DNA from 4 places in the Neobacillus sp. B4I6 genome. Region 3 is predicted to be linked to each of the others. Evidence: riboswitches for the same ligand, from Rfam matches in the RefSeq annotation. Region 3 holds a riboswitch; each other region holds the start of a gene.
What was found. Region 3 has a riboswitch for cyclic di-GMP ahead of QF028_RS19865 (CpaF family protein). Riboswitches for the same ligand answer to the same signal wherever they lie in the genome.
Positions count from the first base shown of each region.

Region 1: another riboswitch for cyclic di-GMP. It lies ahead of QF028_RS29550 (anti-repressor SinI family protein); the one in region 3 lies ahead of QF028_RS19865 (CpaF family protein).
Region 2: another riboswitch for cyclic di-GMP. It lies ahead of QF028_RS21970 (anti-repressor SinI family protein); the one in region 3 lies ahead of QF028_RS19865 (CpaF family protein).
Region 4: another riboswitch for cyclic di-GMP. It lies ahead of QF028_RS01140 (efflux RND transporter periplasmic adaptor subunit); the one in region 3 lies ahead of QF028_RS19865 (CpaF family protein).

Region 1 is NZ_JBNPWB010000002.1:5,517,336-5,521,051, forward strand. It holds gene QF028_RS29545 (GGDEF domain-containing protein) at 507-1,667, opposite strand; gene QF028_RS29550 (anti-repressor SinI family protein) at 1,786-1,899, opposite strand; cyclic di-GMP riboswitch class I at 1,928-2,011, opposite strand; gene QF028_RS29555 (GNAT family N-acetyltransferase) at 2,243-2,755, opposite strand; gene QF028_RS29560 (GNAT family N-acetyltransferase) at 2,933-3,454, shown strand.
Region 2 is NZ_JBNPWB010000002.1:3,975,977-3,979,692, reverse strand. It holds gene hutH (histidine ammonia-lyase) at 1-951, shown strand, start outside; gene QF028_RS21975 (hypothetical protein) at 985-1,197, opposite strand; cyclic di-GMP riboswitch class I at 1,814-1,903, shown strand; gene QF028_RS21970 (anti-repressor SinI family protein) at 1,934-2,065, shown strand; gene QF028_RS21965 (helix-turn-helix domain-containing protein) at 2,175-2,501, opposite strand; gene map (type I methionyl aminopeptidase) at 2,779-3,528, shown strand; gene QF028_RS21955 (DUF1128 domain-containing protein) at 3,566-3,716, opposite strand, start outside.
Region 3 is NZ_JBNPWB010000002.1:3,584,930-3,588,645, reverse strand. It holds gene QF028_RS19890 (spore germination protein GerPE) at 1-232, opposite strand, end outside; gene QF028_RS19885 (spore gernimation protein GerPD) at 238-414, opposite strand; gene gerPC (spore germination protein GerPC) at 411-1,025, opposite strand; gene QF028_RS19875 (spore germination protein GerPB) at 1,084-1,305, opposite strand; gene QF028_RS19870 (spore germination protein) at 1,324-1,545, opposite strand; cyclic di-GMP riboswitch class I at 1,807-1,893, shown strand; gene QF028_RS19865 (CpaF family protein) at 2,038-3,330, shown strand; gene QF028_RS19860 (hypothetical protein) at 3,327-3,521, shown strand; gene QF028_RS19855 (fumarylacetoacetate hydrolase family protein) at 3,652-3,716, shown strand, end outside.
Region 4 is NZ_JBNPWB010000001.1:215,616-219,331, reverse strand. It holds gene QF028_RS01160 (transposase) at 535-837, shown strand; gene QF028_RS01155 (hypothetical protein) at 845-1,057, shown strand; gene QF028_RS01150 (DUF3231 family protein) at 1,237-1,383, shown strand; gene QF028_RS01145 (hypothetical protein) at 1,683-1,835, opposite strand; cyclic di-GMP riboswitch class I at 1,983-2,072, shown strand; gene QF028_RS01140 (efflux RND transporter periplasmic adaptor subunit) at 2,176-3,456, shown strand.

The DNA.
Region 1 (3,716 bases), 1.9 Mb from region 3:
ATTACAATTTCATTACAAATTATATTGATATAATTTGTATGCTTGTCTCCTTTTGTTTAATAAGAAAATCTAACTAACGGTGCTCTAATGTCACAGATGTTTTAATTATTTATTCAGGTATAAATAATTTAATTTTTGGAATTTTTGTACTATAATGGTAGTATAAAAAAATTTAAGTGGGTGAATAGTGTGCCGTTGTATCAGATGAAGGAAGTTTGGACACCGTTGAAATTCATTAATATTAAATTCTTTAAAAGTGAAAACAGGCAAATTTTCGTGAAAATTTGGAAAAGTCGCAGAAAGAAAATTAGGTTTCTTTAAGACAGTTGGCATAGCTCCATCTGTTTTTTTATTAGAAGGGGACCGCAATATAACTAAAAGAAGCATTGCCGTATTTAATGGAATGGTTCCAAGATTTAAATCATGCATTCTACAGGCAATAGAAGAAAAGGATGAGGACTGGGTCCCGGTTAGTGGATCATGTCAAATAAATAAAGCTAATCCACTTAAACAATATTAGGGAGTAGCTTTCTTTCACTATATTTACTATATGATTCAACTCGATTGCGACCTTTTTGTTTTGCTTGATATAGTGCCCTATCTGCTTCACGGATTAAATCCTCTGGATTAGAATTAAAATCTGGAATTATTGTAGCAGCGCCAACACTGACTGTAAGGAATTTACTAACATTAGACCCTACATGAGGAATATGTAACTCTTCAACGGTAGAGCGTATTTTTTCTGCCACAATACAAGCATCATTTATAACTGTTTCCGGCAAAATGATTGCAAACTCTTCACCGCCATAGCGAGCAACTGAATCTGTTCGTCGCTTAACGGTCTCCTCTAAAATACTTGCTACTTGTTTTAAGCATTCGTCACCGCCCATATGACCATATGTATCGTTAAACTCCTTAAAAGAATCAATATCAAGCATAATTAGCGATAGTGGTTTACTGTAGCGTACAGCCTGTCTCCATTCTCGAATCAAATATTCATCAAAATAACGACGATTAGCAATGCCTGTTAATCCATCTCTATTCGAAAGATCTTCCATCTCTTGATAAGCTTCTATAAGGTGTTGTTCAGCTACCTTTCGTTCAGTAATATCAGTTACCATTCCGATGACATAGGATAATTCATCATTTTTTCCAGGAAATAGAGATGAAGTTACTTTACCCCAAACCAATTGTCCGTCCTTACGATAATAACGCTTTTCTAATTGATAATGGTCGATTTTTCCTTCCAATAATTCATTCAAGAGTCCCATAATTATAGTAGTATCATCGGGATGACTAATATCACCAAAAGTAATATTTTGTAATTCTTTCTCACTATACCCAAGCATATCTTGTAACTTTGGATTAGCCATAACAGGTCTGCTGTTTTTATCCATGAGAGTAATACCAATAGGCGATTTCTCATATATAACTTGAAACTGTTCATTAATTCTTTGTAATTCCTTACTTTGATTCCTATCTTTTTCCATAAATAATTTCACTTTGTCAAACTGTTTACCACACCACCAAGCGAGTGTTAGCATTATTGGCAAACCTATAAATTCAATAGTATCAACGTATCCATCTCTAGAAAAATAATAGGTTATATACAAACAATTAGTAATTAGAACAAGAATAAACGCAGTTATGCTTCCTTTATATTTCATTTTCATCACTTATCCTGTAATCAACTCTTTTATCTTTTACATTTTTTTATGGATAGGGCAAAAAACGACTTACATTTTAGTAACTTTCTGACGTTTTTCCATAGTATGATGGACTCCATTATTTATTAAGAAAATCTCTAATTTCATCAACGGATATTTCCAGCGCTAGAGCTTGCTTAATAAGCTCCACCCATTCATTATCTAGTTCTTTTTCACATGTTGGTACGATCATAATACAACCTCCTAAAATATGTACAATTTTAGGCAACCCAGCGATCATAGTTTAAAACCTTAGACCTGTAGCTTTGCGTCCCAGTCTTTCGAAAGGTTTGCTTTTAACTAATTAAAGAATTAAAATATTAAGGCTCATAGTACAATGGTACTATATGTTTTCTAATAAACAAATAAATATAATTCTAAAAAGTTCGACATTAATTGACAGAAACGTTGATTTAACAATAAAAAAAGCGATGCGCTACCTAAAGCATTGCTTTTATAAATGTCTTTATTGTTGCGGGTACTCCAAATGAGAACGGCTTAATATGAACTGTAGGTATTTTCTATTGAAAACCTACTTAAAAATCAACCCCAAACAACTTAAGTTCCTCCGAATCATGAGGGAGGGTAACCATCTCTTCAAACTTCATTCCGACCTTTTCAAGCAGTCTCGATGACCCATCATTGTCCTCAGAGGTAATCGCCACAATCCGCTTCAGACCCAGTTGTTCCCTTCCATAGACAAGCGTGGCTGAAGCTGCCTCAAAACCATAACCTTTAGTTTGAAACCTTGATAAAAAAGCAAAACCAAGATCGACATCGTCTAAAGAATCGCGTTTAATCAATCCGCAAATCCCAATCGGGGTCCTTCCTTCATCTTTTAGCTCCGTCATATAAAGACCAAAGCCCAGCCGGGAGTACATCTCCATCGGTCCCGTTACAATGTAGTTCCTAGCATCCTCTAACGTCCGCACCCCTCGATCACCGATGAACCGTATCCAAGAAGGACCATTCAAAAGCTCGAGAATAAACGCGGCATCATCTTGCGTTAACCAGCGAAGGACCAATCGTTCTGTTTCAATCACTTTCAACTAAAATACACCTCATTTGATTGTTATTTGTGAAAAATTCATAACTAAGTCAAACTATATCATGTATCCTGAAAAGGAAGATGGTAGAGCAATGGTTTTTTCACTAGATCAACTAAAATATCCTAGCACCATCTTAAAGGATGATTAATCATGGAGCAGATTAGAGAGGAGAGCACAATGACGACTAATTTTATAAAATTAACTGAACCTACCTCAAACATCGTTGAGGTGTTTAATCGTTGGGAAAACGACCCAGCATTAATTCCGTTGACTCGCCCGAACCAAAACCAATCGGAAATGGAACGTCGTGAAGAAATGTCCCTGGTGGACTTAACAAAACGCCTGGAAGACCATCACATCTATCTTATCTATCTGAATGACCAGTTAATCGGTGAAATGAACTATGTAGTCGATCCGAACTATCTTTACAAAAAAGAGCCTGGGACCGCCTGGATTGGGATCACTCTTGGTGAATCCGAAGGACGAGGCAAAGGGATTGGTTATGATGCGATTCAATATATGGAGGAACAGATTAAGAAGCAAGGGCTGAAGCGGATTGAATTAGGCGTGTTTGAATTTAACGAACAAGCACAGAAACTCTATCAGAAGCTGGGCTACAAAGAAATTGGCCGGATCGAAAAATTTACCTATTGGCAAGGTAAAATGTGGACGGATATTCGAATGGAGAAGTATCTATGATATTGAAGTAGATGTAGGTAGATTTCCAACAAATATATCTAAAATAGCATATAAATTTGCTTTTATATTTAACAATAAATAGCTGACTAAAAACACTTGGGATTTCCAAACGTTTTTGTCAGCTATTTATTCTTTGAAAATCCTATTATTTAGGGAATAAATCTAATGGTAAAAAAGCACTATAAAATTAGCCGCTAAAATTTACGTTTTAGGAAGCAGACGATCCTACTTACGTTACTTCAAATGGTGGCTTATTTGAAAC
Region 2 (3,716 bases), 390 kb from region 3:
ATTAATGGTACTCAAGCGATGACAGCAATGGGTGTTATTGGTTACTTGGAGGCAGAACAGTTAGCACATGAAAGTGAGCTGATTGCTGCAATGACAATGGAAGGGTTAAACGGAATTATCGATGCATTCGCAGAAGAAGTTCATGTCGCAAGGGGATACAAACAGCAGATTGACACAGCAGCGAGAATTCGTCGTTATTTAAGCGATAGTTTATTGACAACACAGCAGGGCGAGTTACGGGTTCAAGATGCTTATTCTCTCCGCTGCATTCCACAAGTCCACGGGGCATCTTGGCAGGCCTTGGATTATGTGAAAGAAAAATTAGAGATCGAAATGAATGCAGCAACGGATAATCCATTAATTTTTGATGATGGAGAAAAGGTGATTTCTGGGGGGAACTTCCACGGGCAGCCCATAGCTTTTGCGATGGATTTTATGAAGATTGCCGTAGCGGAACTAGCAAATATCTCGGAAAGACGAATTGAAAGATTAGTCAATCCACAGCTTAATGATTTACCGGCTTTCCTAAGTCCTGAACCTGGTTTGCAATCGGGTGCAATGATTATGCAATATGCGGCAGCAGCGCTTGTTTCAGAAAATAAAACACTCGCACATCCTGCCAGTGTCGACTCGATTCCCTCTTCCGCAAATCAAGAGGATCATGTAAGTATGGGAACAATTGCTTCTAGGCATGCTTATCAAATTATCCAGAACGCACGCAGAGTTATCGCAATTGAACTAATTTGTGCCATGCAGGCGGTTGAAATTCGCGGGATCGAAAAAATGGCATCTCATACCAGGGTTTTTTATGACAAGGGCCGCGAACAGGTAGCTTCGATTAAACAAGACAGGGTGTTTTCCAAGGATATCGAAAGAGCAGCTAATTGGCTTAAAACAATTGAATTTTCACATTTTATTAGAAATTTAAGTATGGAAAAAGGCCAATTCTAGGGATATAAAAAGGCGTGAAGTGCTCACGCCTTTTTACTCTGTCTGATCGGGCAGCAAACGAGCTGTGTCACCGCGATATTCTTCCTCATCTTCCACTCGATTTTTAAATGCTTCCCTTACCACTAGGAATTCTTCGTCTCCAACAGCTTCTTTCGTATGTTTTTCCGTTAAACTGTCTTTTGGAAAATTACCTGGGTGGTTTTTCTTTTTATGTTCAAAATGTTCTCCACGTGCCAAATTCAACACTCCTTTCGTCATCAAAAGTAGCATTCCCTGATTGGAGTGAAAATAATTATTATTAAAAAAGAAAAAGCTGTCTGAAAGTGGAATCTAATAAATAGATTCACTCTTCACCAGCTTTATCTTTCGGGGGATCTGGTTTACACATGCGGTCTAATACATACCCAGCAAACACAATAAACGCAATCGGAATGGAAAAGTTTAATACATGAATAAGGGTCATCGCAATGCTTCACCACCATTATTTTAAAAATTAACAATATTAAGTTTATTATTTCGTTGTTTAATTATATGCTAATTGTCACAGTTTAGACAAATTTTAAAGTCATATGAATTGTAAAATTATTCTAGTTTCCACAAGGAAATAAAGAAATGGCAAGGAATTTCGTCTAAAGCTCTAGACCTTAGTTATGGAACATCAAAGGAGTTAAGCTGTAATTGGTATATTTTTGTAGATATTTGGCATAATTTGTTAGAAAAAAATGTGCAAAAATTAAAATAATGCGACAAATTACAACACCCTACTAAAATAGCACTAGATATAATATCAATGAGGATTAAGTAAATCGACCTATCACATAAGAACGATAAGCTAATACAGTCATACTTAAGTTGTATTAGTATCAGAAAAAGGCAAACCTGTTGAAAAGCAGGGACGCAAAGCCGAGGATCTAAGGCAAGTATGACTTGTTATGATGGCCGGGCTACCTGGAATACACAATGTATTTTAGGAGTGAGAAAAATGGTTATTACAAAAAGTGAAGTAGAAGTAATCGATCAAGAATGGATGGACCTCATATTAGAAGCAAAAGACTTGGGATTATCCATAAAAGCAGTTCGTGACTTCCTTAGCCAACAAGAGGTTATGAGTTAATCACGGAACGACAGTGTACATAAATAAAAAAAGCATTCTACAAATGGGAGTATTTGTAGAATGCTTTTCTTTTTTCAAATTGAAACAGACGTTTTTAAAAAGCAGGTTATTATTTATCGTTTTGATTAATTCGCCACTTGTTAAATTCAAGAAAATCACGAAATTGTTCTTTGGAAACACCAGAATTCATTGCATCTTTGACAAGATTCATCCAATCAATGTCTAATTCCGCTTTATTGACTTCTTCATGTATTAAATGATCAACAGGAATATTTAAGACAACTGCAATTTTTTCAAGAAACTTTATAGAAGGATTCTCTTGTTTGTTATTTTCAAGGTTGCTTAAATAAGATTTTGCCACGCCTGCTTGAGCAGCAAGTTCGGAAAGTGACATTTTCTTTTCTAAGCGAAATTTTTTTACGCGATCACCGATCATAATTCTCACACACCTAATTTTTATTCACTTACATTAATTCTATCAAAAAGAATAGAAAAGCACCATATGAAGAACAAAGGAATATGACAATAAAATGAACTTTGAGAAAAGTTTCACCATATAAAGTATTTTTGAAAAAATCACAGGATAGGGTTAATATTAATAGTGTTGCCAATAGTGGTCAATTGTAATTCACTAAAAGGTATTGCTTTTAGACGAATAACAATTTTGAATATTTTACATAAAAATAAACAAAAAGGAAGGGGACCCTCCTAAAATGATTGTCCTTAAATCACAACGTGAAATTGATGCAATGAAAAAGGCAGGAGAAATACTTGCAGCTTGTCATAAAGAAATCAGAAAATTAATCAAACCAGGTATAACCACTTGGGAAATCGATGTATTTGTTGAAGAATTTCTTAAGAAAAATGGAGCAACACCAGAACAAAAGGGTTATAAGGGTTATGAATATGCAACCTGTGCAAGTATAAATGACGAAATATGCCATGGCTTCCCAAGGAAGGAACCTTTAAAAGATGGGGATATTGTGACAGTGGATATGGTTGTCAATTACAATGGTGCTTTGGCTGATTCCGCCTGGTCTTATGCAGTAGGAAAGGTATCCGAGGAAACCGAACGTCTATTAAATGTTACTAAGGAAGCACTCTATAAAGGGATAGAACAGGCGATTGTCGGCAATCGAATTGGGGATATCGGACACGCAATTCAAACCTATGTTGAAAGCGAAGGTTTTTCTGTTGTTCGAGACTTTATTGGCCATGGGATTGGAGCAGTGATACACGAGAAGCCGGATGTTCCACACTACGGGCTGCCAGGAAAAGGCGCAAGAATTAAAGAAGGTATGGTCTTCACAATTGAACCCATGGTTAATGTAGGTAGATACCAAACGAAGATGGACAACAATGGCTGGACGGCAAGGACCATTGATGGAAAATATTCAGCACAATACGAACATACACTTGCAATTACAAAAGATGGCCCTGTCATCTTAACTGAACAGGATTAAAAACAAACCCGTTATTTGCAATAACGGGTTTTTTAGCTTATTTTTTTCGGAGGCTTCCAAGCTCTTCTACTAAGGCCTGCATTTCATTAGGACTAAATGAATTTTTTCTAAGGACCATATCATAAATCTCTTTTAATTCCTCGTACATTTCTTCATCAAAATGCGAAGGTTTTATGGCTCCAAGGTTT
Region 3 (3,716 bases):
TTTGACGAGAGTATGAAAAAGGTTCATTGATAGGTAGAAAAGGAATAGGTTCGGAAAAGACTCGATAAGAGGATAAATTCCCCTCATTTCCATAAAATACGTCAGCTTCCCTTTGGACAGCGATTGCTCTTGAAAGTCCATTAATGATACAGGAATCCCCTAGCTGTACCGTAGAGGAAAAAGAGGCAATCTTAATATTTATAGTGTCTACACAAGAGGTTCTCTGCAACATGATGGTCACTCCGGTGATAGGGGAACAAACGGGCCTATGATTAACGATTCTGCAGGGGTATCAAAGGTTGAGGCCAATTGGATCGTTTCCGTATCTCCCACCATTACTAACGAGGAGCTTGATACCCCAGTGATTTTTATGTTTTGGACAAAGAGTTCTCGGTTATAAACCTCGAAGTTCATTCTGATTTCATCCCTTTCATATTTTCAGGTAAATTGCTGAAAAAAACAAATACCCCATTTTGAATTTCCTTTTTTAATGCTTCTATAACTAAATCGTCCGAAGGGGCATTTTCAAAAGAGCGGCTGCCAGAGGAATGGGCGTTTATATGTTGTTCAATCCTGATAGGAAGCTGTTTAATGATGTCTTGTTTTATGAACGATAAATATTCATCATTCGGTTGAACGGTTAATTCCCTTTGGGCATTTTCAACTAATTGAGGTAAATCTGTTTCTAAATATCTGTAAATAGCTTCCTCGATTTTCATTGATCTTTGCATTTGATCCTTGGGTGATATTGGTGTGGTTAAGGATTGATTTTGTACTGCGAAGTCCTCGATTCCTGATAATTCGGATGGGTTTAGACCTATGTTTAATGTTCCTTCAAGAGTCTCAACTTTCAATTGATCAAATTTATATTCAATTTTATCAACATGGATGGCTTTTTTTTCATTTAATTGTTTGATATCTTCTTTCATTTTTTGGAGAGCGTTCTCTAAAGTTAGAATTCGCTGCTCCTGTGCTTGAATACACATCTGTAGCCATTGAAGATATTGGGAATAATCCTGATACATGTAATCACCTCACAATTATTTCGCCAATAAGTTTATCGATTTCTATATGATAGGGAGCTTACCTATCTTGTTCTCTTACAGCAGCTTGTAATGGTACGGCTGGTGTCCCTAATAAAGAGCCTGAAGTTTTTGGTGCGGGTTGTGTAAATCCACCGGTATTATATAAATGAGATGTAGGTTTGATAATCCCCGCACTGCCTATTTGTAGGACGGAGGAATTGGTAATCCCGCCAATTTTAATAAAATTAATCTGAATGGACTGCTGGATATAGAAATTCATTTAAAAATCACCCATTCATTAAGCATTAAGTGCAATTCCTTGATCATATACATCAGGATCATTGGTATTCGTGGAACTAACATTATTATGGAGCCGTAAGCTTTCCCCTGTGTTAAAGGAACCAGCACCGGAAAAGGTTTTTGCATTGGAAAATGGCATAATTTTATAAACATCTCCAATATGGAAAACAGAACTGCTGCCAAGTGTAATGACCTGTGCAACTCCAACAATCGCTGGCATTTTCAACACCCTTTTTTCATAGTATCTTCTACATCCTATGTATGGGCACAGCTAATGTGATTGATTCGCCCAAATATATTGGAAACCGAGGTCATTTAAGTTTATTTACACTTTTATTTATTTGTTTTTAGGGGTATGAATATAAAATAGTTCAATTAACCTATGATTCACAATGCAAAATGATAAAATAGTAGGATATCCGATAAGGGTAAAACGTTCTATTATGTGATTAAGAGATCAGTCGGAAAAATAAACACTGAGTCTCGATAAAGGCAAAGCTGATGAAAATCAGTGACGCAAAGCTACAGGGGCTAAGGTGCATTTGCACTAAGCCAGCCAGTTACCGAAAGATCAGGGTGTTTCAAAATAGATATTCTATGTCTGCATAGGTTTTCTATGTATATATGGTTGTTCTATGAATTCTATCCCCCCTTTGGTAAAGGTGGGGCTATTTCTATTTCACGGAGGTGAAAATTGTTGAAGACACCTTTAATGGACGAGGAAAATGAAAAGGCGAAAAAAGCTAACAAACATCAGGAATTAGAGAATGTTCTTCATAAGAAAATTTTGCAAGAGTTAAAAGAGCAAGAAATTGAGGAAATCATTCCAAAGTTTGACGGAATGACAGTCGAAATAATAAAAGAAGATGAAGAATTCCGCGGGCAAATTGATCGGAAAAAAGTAGATGATGAGCTAATCAACGACCTAACTGGTTTCGGACCAATTAATTCCCTCCTTTTAGATGAAGATGTTTCAGAGGTAATGGTGAATGGACCCAACCAAGTTTACTGTGAACGAAAAGGGAAGTTGGTGTTAACGCCAGTTCAATTCCGAGACAATGAACATGTCATGAGTGTAATAGACAAAATCGTTGCCCCACTGGGACGGAGAATAGATGAAAGTTCTCCAATGGTAGATGCCAGGCTTCCGGATGGATCGCGTGTTAATGCGATCATTCCCCCCTTGGCATTAAATGGACCAACTATAACAATCAGGAAATTTTCAAAGGATCCCTACCAGATTGAAGATTTGATTAACTTTGGAACAGTCACAGAGGAAATGGCTATCTTTCTAGATGCTTGTGTGAAAGCACGGTTAAATATGTTTGTCAGCGGAGGAACAGGATCTGGCAAAACAACCACACTCACTGTTTTGTCAAATTTTATCCCAGATGATGAAAAAATCGTAACTATTGAGGATGTAGCCGAGATTCAATTGGGACAAGAGCATGTGATATCCCTAGAGTCACGTCCGCCCAATATAAAAGGTATAGGAGCCATCTCCATTAGAGATCTTGTCAGGAACTCACTACGGATGAGACCAGACCGCGTTATTATCGGGGAAGTACGTGGAGGAGAAGCGCTTGATATGCTGCAGGCAATGAATACGGGACATTATGGTTCATTGGCTACAGGGCACTCAAACAGTCCAAGAGATATGATTGCTCGGTTGGAAACAATGGTTCTTATATCTGGTGTAGATTTGCCGATAAAAGCACTACGTGAGCAAATTGCCGGGGCAATTGATGTGATTATACAGCAAACACGTTTAAAGGACGGAACAAGAAAAATTGTCAATATAACTGAGGTACAAGGGATGGAAGGAGAAATTATCGTTCTCCAAGATATCTTCTCTTTTAAACAAGAAGGACTTAACTCAGAAGGGAAAATAATCGGAAGGCTTGTACCTACCGGTGTCCGCCCTAAATTTTATGATCGTCTAGAGGCATCTGGAATTCAAATTCCGTCGTCCGTGTTTATAGAAAATGAGGAGTGGCGGCAATGATTGGACTGCTCCTGATTTTTTTCTTATTAACGGCGATTATATTATTCTGGTCTATCTTTAAGGTGTTGTTTTTATCAGAAAATAAGGTTCAGGATCGAGTGCAGCATTACTTATCAATGAACGATGTAAAAAGAGAATGCCCGGGGAAAAGGAAGCAAAAAATTAGGACCAGCAATCATCCAATTTATTGATACTTTTAAAAATAGTTAAGGCTGATTCCATTTAATTAGGGTTCAGCTTTTTATAATTCTTTTTATTTGTTCGGTTCATCTGTTTCTTTTAATATGGTAAGGTGTGATTACTAAAAATTGAGGTGAAAACATGAAATTTGTAACAGTAGAACGTAATCAAGAAACATTTGTTGGTTTAGTAGACCAAGATGAATC
Region 4 (3,716 bases), on a different contig from region 3:
ATATGGTCATTTCTATATCTAATTATTTTGAGAGATAAATCTAATAAATAAAATACCTATAAATCGTTTTTAAATGAAAAGATCGTGAAGAACACCTTCTGTATTCGGGATAAAATAAATATTTTAATAATAACTTTAAAGTATATGTTAATACATATGTTATTAAATATTTCATGATATGATTTATCTTTATTTTCATTGAAAATAACATTATATCTGTTAAAGTTTACATCAATATATGCAAGGATTTAAAGTTGGATCTCCTATATTTGAGATAAAATAAATATTGGATAATATTTTTTAAAACATATGTTGATATATATATTATAATATAAGATAGTAATATTTTTAATAATTAATTTATCATATATATTAATATATATGTATAAATGGATTTCCAATTCTATAATTTAGAAATGATTCGAGTAAACAAAATATAAATTAGCAAATACGATTAATATATATGTCATTATATATGTTGAATAATAGTTTAGCGTTGTTTCTATCAATGAATTCAATTCATAATTCAACAATATATCTATAGATACAATTGTTGTTAGTTGCGCTCTTCAAAGTGAACACGCTCCTGTTATTCAAGCACTTCAAACATTAAGAGGAGTTGCAGAAGTAACTGCCGTTACCTTAGTAGCTGAAATTGGACAATTCTCTCGCTTTTCAAATCCTAGACAACGAATGTCATATGCTGGTCTCGTCCCGAAAGAATATTCCAGTGGGTCAAGTCGTTGGCAAGGTTCGATTACCAAAACCGGAAACTCTCAAATTCGTCGTTCCATAGTAGAAGTTTGTTGGTCTTATCGTCACCGACCATCTCATTAAAGGTGAATTGCTTAAACGTCAAGAAAATCAAGATCCAGAGGCAAAACGTATTGCTTGGAAGGCTCAACACCGTCTTCATATGAAATATCATCGCATCTCTTCTAAAGGAAAAGGTGGAAAAGTAGCTGTTGTTGCTGTTGCTAGAGAATTACTAGGCTTTATTTGGGCTATTGCTTGTTCTATTGAGGAGAAACAAATAAGTGAATTTAATGTTGCTTAAGTAGATTGAAAGTAAGTCATAGATGAAATTTATTGAGTAGTAACTTTTTGATTGAAAATTGAAGATTTGGCTCGAAGGCAAACTTCCGGGAAGGAGAACCCTCATGTTCAACTATGCACTAGGTTTAAAGACTGAATGTGCGCCGTTAGTCCGAGGCAGCTCGGTGGCGAGCATTTAGTATGCAAAATGATTTACCAGCAAAAATGTCTATTTTTATGAAAGACATTTTTGAATATTCCCATAAAGGTGCAAAAATAATGATTAAAAATGGTTGGATGGAAGAACCGCCTCAAATGGAAGAACGAAAGCAAATAATTAAAAAGTAAAAGCCCTAAAACACTTGAGATATAAATTTTCCACTAGTGTTTTTTAATCAAATTCTTCTTATTTTATTATGTAACGAATGCGATTCTTCAAGATGAAGGTTGCCTTTTTCTTATTTCACAAGAAAGATTGTGAAATATTACACTTAAACTATCGGGGGCGTTAGCTCAAGAACGGTTTTGTTGCTTCGGCAGCCTTTTTTCGTTGTTCCACTAACGGGGCAGTTTAGTAGAAGAAGAAAGATGAAAATCTATCTCTCTTTTATGTCACATAGGACCCATATTGCGTACTACACTCCATTCTAAAAATCATAGTCATTTGAAAGCATTATAGCGTCATTTAATTGAAGAATTTCCTTTAAAATTTTTTCCTTTAAGGTTTCATTTTTACATTTGTATAATTCATCAATTAGTCGACCTATTTCTTCCGATAAAATCAGTTTTATATCATTCATGAATATATCCTTTCTAATAGGACAGATATTTATTTATTAAAATTATAAGTTTAAGGGTCTCGATAGTAAAATAATAATGGGAACAAAGTTCAAAAAAATTCTAATATCAGTAAATATTATCTATAATACTAGTATAATCCATAAATTGTACGATAAAGGCAAAATCATTGAAAAATGATGACGCAAAACTATAGGGGCTAAAATCATGTTGGATGATTATGCCCGCCAGTTACCGAATACAGGTCTCTTACGATTTATGAATAAAATTTGAAGGGGACATATATAATGGACACGCAAATAGTAACAATTAGTTGGAAGGATGACAGTAGGGGGTAGGGTTATGGAAACAGCAAAAAGAATTGGTATAGAAAATGAACAAGTACGTACCTCGCGTCAGAAGAAATGGATTTTACTTGGGATCCTTGTTCTTTTATTCATTTCTGTGATGTTAAGCATAGCTGTAATAGAAGTTAAAAAAAGTAAATCTAAGCCGTTAGTGTTAATAAATCCAACAGAAAAAAATTTTACTAAAACAAAAACAGTGTCAGGTCGTGTTGTACAAAGTCATGCTGAAACGATTTATTTAAATGCAGCAAAAGGATCTATACAAGAGATTTTTGTAAAAGAAGGGGAAACAGTTACAAAAGGACAAAAGCTCTTTTCTTATGAAGGCTCAACAGTCGCGGCTGAGCTTGGACAAGTAGAAGTAAATAAAAAGCTAGCAGAAACAAGTGTTACTCAGATGAAAGAGCAAATCACTTCATTAGAGCAGGATATACGAGAAGCTGTGTCAACCACTACACCTGATACAACCACTACAACTGATACAACTGATACAACTGATACAACTGATACAACTGATGCAGTTGATTCAGCTAACATAGCTACTAAAGCTATCACGATCCAGTCACTTCAAGCTGAACTAAATAAAGCAAAAGCTGAGCTCCGTACAGCAGAACTAAAAGTAGAAAAAAATACGTTGCAGGCTGAAAAGCTAAAAGCTGAGCTCGAAACATTAACTGTCATCAGCAACACTGCAGGTGTAATATCAAACCTGAACCAAAATGTAGGTCAAGGTTTTCGAGCAAAAGAAAATCAGCAACTAGCAATCATGCAAATCGCTTCTAATGATCCGTTTCAAATTGAAGGAAAGCTCACAGAAGTAGAAAAAGCAAAAATTACATCAGGCCAATCTATTACAGTAACTTCTAAAGTAGTAGCAAATAAGAAATGGAAAGGGAAAATTGCGGAGGTTAGTGATTATCCTACATATAAAACAACTGCAAATAAGGATAAAGATACACAACAAGAAACTATTCCATACTATTCCTTTAAAGCAAGTCTAGATTCACAAAAGGGCCTATATCCTGGCTACTATACCACGCTTGATGTAGTAGTACAGTCAAAGCAGTTGTTAGCAGTTCCTGAAACGAGCATCATGGGCTTTGGAAAATCGACCTATGTATATGTACAAAAGAAAGGAAAGATTCAGAAACAAAAGGTAGAAACTGGTCAAAATGAAGGCAAATGGGTTGCCATACTTACGGGGTTAAAGGAAGAAGACAAATTAGAAGAAAATCCATCCTGGATTGTTCGCTTTGGTACTTCTCTTTTTGATTAGTATTTCACAGGTAAATTATGGTAGTGATTGGATTAAAAAGAACAAAATATTGCTGTAGACACAAATGTTATTTTTCAAATTAGACATTAAGAAAAGCAAGTATAATGGACATGCCAGTGTAATATTAGCTGGCTTGTTTTTTTATATAGTATTATTTATCAAAGTAACTCACCAATACCCATGTGTTGGCACATACACTCTGGACATGTGGAGTGCTGTTCACTACTGGTATTAAAAGACAAATAAATGATCTGGCCGTG